Linked DNA regions of Sporomusa termitida. The main gene of each other region encodes a partner of the protein of the gene in region 2 in a complex. Links are inferred from orthologs where the notes say so. Each region holds a gene or a part of one and is shown on either strand. Other genes may lie near its edges. The genes, in order: SPTER_RS10320 and smc.

Region 1 (3,263 bases), 320 kb from region 2 along the record:
GTTAATATAATAGCGGTAAGTACGGATATACCGGTTAACCCCCCGCATCAGTTTGTGGAATTTTCGGGGGTTTGTCAAAAAAAATTCGGCCATTCTTTTGACAAATCGCTGCTCACGGGCCACATAAGTCTCTGTTCCCCCCGCGGGGGCCTTAATTTTTGAGGTGATCCAGGGTAACTCATTATATTGGACAATTTCAATTACCGGAATCTTAATTGTATAAACAAACAGCGGTTTTAAGGCATGTAGCGTGATCGCTAAATGATCGTCATCGTTGTGGCGGCAAAGATAAAGTTCAATATAAACATTGATCCGTGAAAGCATAAATAATAAAATAATGCCTGCTGCAATTATCATTAGCCAGTTAACCATGCTTTCACCCCTTTATCAGATCTTATTAATTTATGCACTTTTCTCATCAATATACAGTCTGTAAATAAGAAAACCGCTGACGCGGTCTTTTGGCTGGGCGCAAAATCAGATAATCCTGGAATACACCTGGAATACAAGGGAACGCTTTTTCCGGTAAAGGCCGGGGGTTACCGGGGGTGCGGGGGCGCCGACTCCTTGCTCTAGCCGGCCATTGACCTTGATTCCCCTTGTTTATAAGGACTTTCAGCCTCTCAAAACTTATAAATTCTGATACATTAATAAAGGCAGTCATGTGACTGTCTTTATTCTGCTGAATGACTTTCCGGCAGCAGGTTGGCAATAGCCGGCAGGTCTCCGAGACTTTTTAAGCCAAAACATTGGAGAAACTCGGTTGTTGTCCCATATAATATAGGCCGGCCGATGGTCTCTTTGCGGCCGATTTCCTTAATTAACATCCGGTCGGAAAGGGTGGTGATAACCCGGTCGGAGCTTACGCCGCGGATACTTTCTATTTCCTGTTTGGTTACCGGTTGTTTAAAAGCCACGATGGCCAGGGTTTCCAAAGCGGCCGTTGATAACCGGGCTTCCTGTATGGCTGCTAATTTATTTATAATATCGAAAAAAGCAGGTTTAGTGCATAACTGGTAGCCGCCGGCTACTTCAACAATGACCAGGCCCCGCTCGGCGGCAGTCATCACTTTCAGCATATCAGCAATTAGTGTATGAACCTGTTCAACCGGTAACTGTAATATCCCGCCAATTTTATCTGCCGGCAGCGGCTGCCCGCTTGCGAATAGCAAAGCTTCGATCGCCCCTTGTAACTGCAGATCAGACATAGGCGCTTCACTCCTCTAATTTCAGATGGATAGGTGCAAACGGCTGCTCCTGACAGACACTGACCTGTTTTAAGCGGATAAGCTCCAATAAAGCTAAAAATGCAGCAATGGCTTCGGTGCGGGAGCCTGTCCGGAAGATTGCTTTGTTAAACTCCAGCTGCCCTTTATTACTTCTCAGCAAAGCCATAATATCGTACATTTTATCTTGTACACTGAACTCTTCGGGCGCAATTATCGCAAAATCAGGCACCGCGCTTTCCCACAGCGCGGCAAAGGCCTTTAACAAATCATGCAAAGAAAGTCCTGCAGGCAGCGAAAACTGTTGGGTGAATTCCTGCGGCAGCCTGGTAAAATATTTATCCCGTTCCTCGCCAAGCTGACCTAAAACTGCCGACAGTTGTTTAAATTTGCGATATTCAACCAGGCGTTCAACTAATTCCAGCCGGGGATCAGCCTCATCAGCAGCCGCTTCACCCGTAACCGGCCGCGGCAAGAGCAACCGTGATTTTATTTGCAGCAGGGTCGCGGCCATAACCAGGAATTCGCTGGCAATTTCAATATTAAATTCTTCCATTGCCGCAAGGTAAGCAAGATATTGCCCGGTAACCTCCGCTATCGGAATATTATAAATGTCAAGCTGATGTTTTTCAATCAGATGCATTAATAAGGCTAACGGTCCTTCGAAGGTTTCCAGCTTAATCGTATAATCGGCCATCGGCTGTCAGTCCAGGTTCATAACGGCCCGGACTTCTGCCATGGTGGCTGCTGCCAGCTTGCGCGCCCGCTCGGCGCCATAAACCAGTATTTCTTTAATTTTAGCCGGATTACCTGCCAGCTCTTTGCGGCGGCCATGAACATCAGCCAGGGTTGTAGTCATTTTTGCGGCCAGGCGCTTCTTGCACTCCACACAGCCAATGCCGGCATTGCGGCATTGGCCGGCAATTTCTTCATAGTCGGGGCTGAAAATTTTATGGAACGTGTACACTGTGCATATTTCGGGGTTGCCTGGATCGGTCTTTTTGACCCGTTGCGGATCGGTAAGCATTTGTCTCACTTTGGCCTGCAGCTCGTCCGGTTCGGCGGCATAGGGGATTTCATTCCCATAGGACTTACTCATTTTCCGGCCGTCAATCCCCGGCAGCAACGGGCTTAAAATTGGCTGCGGTTCAGGAAATACCGGTTTGTACAAATTAGCGAAACGGCGGACAATCTCCCGTGCCAGCTCCAGGTGTGGCAGCTGGTCTTCTGCTACCGGTACCGCGTTGGCTTTATATAATATAATGTCGGCAGTCTGCAATTCAGGATAACCTAAAAAGCCGTAAGTGTTGATTTCTTTACCCATATCACCTAATTGCTGCAGCTTGTCCTTATAGGTGGGCACCCGTTCCAGCCAGGATAACGGCGTCATCATCGATAAGAGCAGGTGCAATTCAGCATGCTCTTTCACATGCGACTGCACAAAGATGATATTTTTTTCCGGATCAAGACCGGCGCTCAGCCAGTCCAGGGCCATACATTCTATACGTTCCGGCAGCAGACGGGTATCTTCATAGGAAGACGTGAGTGCATGCCAGTCAACGATGGAATAAATACAATCATATTCATGCTGGAGCTTAACCCAGTTATTAAGCACCTGAAAGTTACCCATATGAAACTTTCCTGATGGCTGCATACCACTGAAAATGCGTTTCTTAGTCAATTGTATTTCCTCCTGTTACAAAATTGTCATAACAACTACATCGATAATAAAGGACAAACCTCTGGCGAGGGGGTCAATAATCACACCAATCACACCAATATAGACCAGCGCCATCAGGATAAACGGGCCATACTGCTCCAGCTGATCAAATATATGGCCCTGACGGCCTGGCAATAGGCTTGACAATACTTTTGATCCGTCCAGCGGCGGGATTGGTAATAAATTAAAAACAGCCAGAATGATGTTATAAGTATAGGTCAGCCATAAAATCTTAACCCAGTCGCCGCTTAATAATTGCAGTTTAGCCAAAATACCGATAACAAAGGCAGTGATAAGGGCTAATATCATATTGGAAA
Region 2 (4,411 bases):
GGTTTTAGGTCATCAGGCGAATTAATCTCTTTACTCTTAATACCATTGCGGATTTCTGCCATCAAGGTGGCAGTAGTAGGTACGCCCACATCAGCCGACAGCAATACGGCCTCAACATCATCAAGAAATTCATCATCGATGGTGGCATAACCAATCACCAACTGCTCGATTTTCTCAGTAAAACTCTTTCTGGTTTTTTCCAGGCCTGCCTTTAATTTATTAAAGAAACCCATCCTTCAGTCCTCCAACCATTTCCGATTCTTATTACCCGACTTTATCCATAAACTTTACTGAAATCAGCCGGGATATTCCCGACTCCTCCATGGTGACACCATGGAGGACACCGGCAGCTTCCATAGTCCCCTTACGGTGAGTCACGACAATAAACTGGGTACTTTGCGCGTAGTCCCGTAAAAATTCACTAAAGCGCTGGACATTGGCTTCATCAAGCGCTGCGTCGATTTCATCCACTACACAAAACGGGGCCGGCCGGTATGTTAATATGGCAAATAAGAGGGCAATTACGGTAAGTGCCCTCTCGCCGCCTGATAACAGGGCCAGGTTCTGCAATTTCTTGCCCGGCGGCTGCACAATAATATCGATTCCGGTCTCCAGGATATTGCCTGGCTCAAGCAAGACAAGCTCGGCCCGGCCGCCACCAAACAAGCGAACAAACACCTCACCGAAATATTGGCTTATCAATGTAAACGCGGTGTTAAACTGGCGCGACATAGTGGAGTCAATATCTTTAAGGACTGATGTCAAATATTCCTTGGCCTGCAGCAAATCATTCGACTGCTCCTGCAAGAAATTATACCGTTCCTGAACCCGTTTATGTTCATCAATAGCTGCCGGATTAATCGGTCCAAGGGCAGCAATTTGACGTTCAAGATGAGTTATCATTTGCAATAATTGTTCAATAGACTCTGATTTTTTCAAGGCCCTGGCTGCTTCAACCGTTAAGGCCATTTGCCCGGTGATCTGCTCATTACACGTGGCTGCTTCATAGCTGTATTTAGTGATGAGCAGCTCTGTTTCATGCAGGCGGGCCTGTAAATCGTTGCTTTGCCGGCGCAGCTCTTTTATCTCTTTATCTAATCGCTGGCTATTTACCAGCAATTCCAGTTTTGCGGCATAATGCACCTGGCGTACTTCCGCCAACCGGCCTTTGGCCGCCTGCATATTTTCTTTGCGGCCCGCCAAGGCAACAAGTTCGGCCTGGGCTTGTCCGATCTCAGCCTGAAGCTGGTTTTCTTCTGCCCGCAGGCGGGCAAGGTCAGCCGCCAGGGCAGCAAGGGTCTGCTTATATTGTTCACAGGCTGAACCGGTAACGGCTATGTCCTGGGTAGTAACGCTCACTCTAATCTTGGCATCTGTTAGCTCTTCGGCTACAGACTGCTGCTCAGCTTTAACTGCCCTTAGCTCGCTTTGCCAGTCAGCAACCTGGGTTTTATGACTGCTGTCCCGGTTTGCCAGTAAGGCAATCGCCGCCTTACTATCTTCAATTTTTTGCCGGCACTGGCTGCTTTCCTGCTGGCACTCAGCAATTTCAGCACTTAGTGTTTTGAGGGCCAGCTCATATCTGCCGGCATCAGAACCAGCCTTATCTATATAAATAGTCAACTCGGCCTGGCGAAGCTCGGCCTCACCGGCTTGGGACTCAAGCCCGGTAATTTGGGAATTAATCCCCGTAATCGCACTCTCTAAAGCTGCTTTTTCCTGTTCACAACTCAGCCTTTTATTCTGCAAAACCGCCAGTTTCTGCTTAAGTACACCAATTTCATTAGTTCTGGCCATAAAGCTGGCTTCTTTTCTGGCCACACTGCCGCCTGTCAGCGATCCCCCGGGATTAACTATTTCCCCATCAAGCGTAACAATCCGGAACGAAAAACCGCCGTTCCGGGCAATGCCAAGCGCATCATCAATGGTGCCGGCAATAATGATCCGCCCTAAAAGATAATTGATTACAGGCCGGAACCGCTCATCAACCGCAACCACATCAGCAGCAAAACCAAGGGCGCCTGACTGACCGGCTGCCAGCAGCTCAGCCTCTCTGGGTCTGGTTAATCTGATTGTATTTAAAGGTAAAAACGTTGCCCGGCCCAGATTCTGCATTTTTAAAAAAGCAATAGCCTGCTTGGCGGTTTGCTCCGTATCAGCGACAAGGTGCTGCTGAGCCCCGCCGAGTGCCACCTCAATGGCATTGACATATTTATCGGGAACGGTTATTAGCTGGGCAACCGCGCCACAAATGCCATCCCGCCAGGAATGGCGGCTTTTTAGTATCCCTTTTATTGCCCGGCCGAATCCTTCTAATTCATATTGCATGCTTGTCAGGACGCTGAGCCGGGAAGAGGTTTCCTGCACTGTTCCGAGCAACTGCTGTTCTTTTGCGGCCTCTACTTTAAAACGATTCTCCAGAGGAATTATCTCCTGCCTTAAGGCCGCCGCCTGTCTTTTTAATGCCTGCTGGGCGGTAACAAGACAATGCAATTCTTGCTGAAGCTCCGTTTTCCTGGTATTAACCTCACACTGTTGCTGCCGGTACCCGGCGTATTCTTCCTGGAGCTTATTGCCCCGGACGGATAAGGCCGCCAAGTCACGCTCCTGTACATGCAGGTTGTTACGTTCATTAACAGACTGCTGCAAATGGTCAAATGTCACTTCCTGACCGGCGGCTAATTGCTGCTCGATCTGTCTGATACTGGCAATAAGCTGATCATTACGGGTGTTTTGAGCGGCTATCTCTTGTTGAACAGCAAGCTGCTGCTGCTGTTTAATCGCCAGGCTGTTCTGCAGTTCAGCCAGCTTTTCCCCTGCCGCTTCCTGTTCAGCCCCAAGCCGTATGGCAGCCTCGTTAAGACGCAATTTAGCCTTACAGCCCTGCTCAATTCGTTCACTCAATATTCCACTCCGGCTATCAAGCCGTTCTATTTCCGTTGCGACCTCACTGATCTCTTTATCAGTATGGGCAATTTGCGCATCGGTTTGAGCCGCCTGCAGCACCAGCGATTCCTTTGCGGTTTCCGTTGATGTTAACCGGGTTTGGGCGGCAATGCTGCTGTCGGTTAAGTGGGTCTGCTCCAGGTTGGCGCTTGCTACCAGCCGTTCTGCCTTGCTCAAGCGTTCCAGCAGTACTGTAGCCTGACAGGCGATCAGTTCAGCATTCAGCTTATTAAAAGTGCCGGTCCTGGCTGCGCTTTCCTTTAACGGCTCCAGCTGGCTTTCCAGCTCTGAGGTAATATCACTGACCCGGATGAGATTTTGTTCGGTATCATCCAGCTTACGCAAGGCTTCCCGCTTACGTTGTTTATACTTAGTTATACCGGCTGCCTCTTCAAATAAGAGCCGCCGTTCCTCCGGCTTGCTGCTCAAAATTTCATCAACTTTGTTCTGCCCGATCACCGTCATTGACTCACGGCCCAGCCCGGTGTCGGCCAGAATATCATGGATATCCTTAAGGCGGCAGGGCGTTTTGTTAATATAATATTCGCTGTCGCCTGATCTAAATACACGTCTGGTAATGGTCACCTCACTGAAGTCTAACGGCAGCCGCCCGTCGGTGTTGTCAAAGATCAATGACACCTCTGCTACCCCCAGCGGCCTGCGGTTAGCACTGCCTACAAAAATGACATCTTCCAGCCTGGTGCCCCGCAGGGTCCGCAGGCTCTGCTCGCCAAGCGCCCAGCGAATGGCATCGGAAATATTGCTTTTACCGCTGCCGTTTGGACCGACAATCGCTGTTATTCCCCGGCCAAACTCTAATTCTGTTCTTTCGGCAAATGATTTGAAGCCATAGGCCTCTAGTCTGCGCAGCAACACAAGCATCACCCTTACCTGTATAATTAGGTCAATCAAAATTTTACCACGGGCTGGTACAGTATTCAAGTAAATATAAAAAAGCCTGCCGCATCTGCCAACAGGCTTCTTCACATCAGGTCAGATCATTAACGGGGTTCAACAATGAATCTAATGGCGGTACGTTCTTCCCCGTCAATAGTAATCTCCGCAAATGCCGGTATGGTAATCAAATCAATGCCATTGGGAGCGACAAAACCACGTGAAATCGCAATCGCCTTGATAGCCTGATTAACCGCCCCTGCACCTACTGCCTGCACCTCTGCGCTGCCTCGTTCGCGCAAAACTGCCGCCAGAGCGCCTGCTACGGATTTAGGATTTGATTGTGCAGATACTTTCAGCACTTCCATTTTTCGCTCTCCTCCTTTGAATTCAGGGCCTATGCTATAAAGGTATTCTGCTTATTTCCTAAAAATTCCTTCTTTTACATGATTTTTAAATCGAATTTATCATATTTTTGTTAAGCAGATAGTCTTGTCCACCACAGGTAAACAAAAGGGTGGCCCGGGGGACGAGCGCCTCTGCCTGCAGGGTAATTTTCGCAATATTATAG

The links.
Region 1: the proteins of smc (region 2) and SPTER_RS10320 are in contact, whole or in part, in a crystal structure (PDB 3ZGX), measured with the Bacillus subtilis proteins. The link is inferred for Sporomusa termitida from one-to-one orthologs.

What each region holds. Positions count from the first base shown.
Region 1 is NZ_CP036259.1:2,236,950-2,240,212, forward strand. What follows is about bases 70-3,014. They hold SPTER_RS10320 (segregation and condensation protein A), read right to left. Parts: upstream 1,924-3,014; coding sequence 1,216-1,923; downstream 70-1,215. Other genes in these bases: SPTER_RS10310 (DUF2953 domain-containing protein), read right to left, coding at 70-372; scpB (SMC-Scp complex subunit ScpB), read right to left, coding at 675-1,208; trpS (tryptophan--tRNA ligase), read right to left, coding at 1,930-2,907; SPTER_RS10330 (site-2 protease family protein), read right to left, coding at 2,923-3,014. Outside these bases: more of SPTER_RS10310, read right to left, coding at 1-69; more of SPTER_RS10330, read right to left, coding at 3,015-3,263. UniProt on the Bacillus subtilis protein: Participates in chromosomal partition during cell division. May act via the formation of a condensin-like complex containing Smc and ScpB that pull DNA away from mid-cell into both cell halves.
Region 2 is NZ_CP036259.1:1,911,968-1,916,378, reverse strand. What follows is about bases 65-4,157. They hold smc (chromosome segregation protein SMC), read right to left. Parts: upstream 3,823-4,157; coding sequence 265-3,822; downstream 65-264. Other genes in these bases: SPTER_RS08675 (stage V sporulation protein S), read right to left, coding at 3,948-4,157; ftsY (signal recognition particle-docking protein FtsY), read right to left, coding at 65-233. Outside these bases: more of ftsY, read right to left, coding at 1-64; more of SPTER_RS08675, read right to left, coding at 4,158-4,208; SPTER_RS08670 (elongator complex protein 3), read right to left, coding at 4,294-4,411. UniProt on the Bacillus subtilis protein: Required for chromosome condensation and partitioning.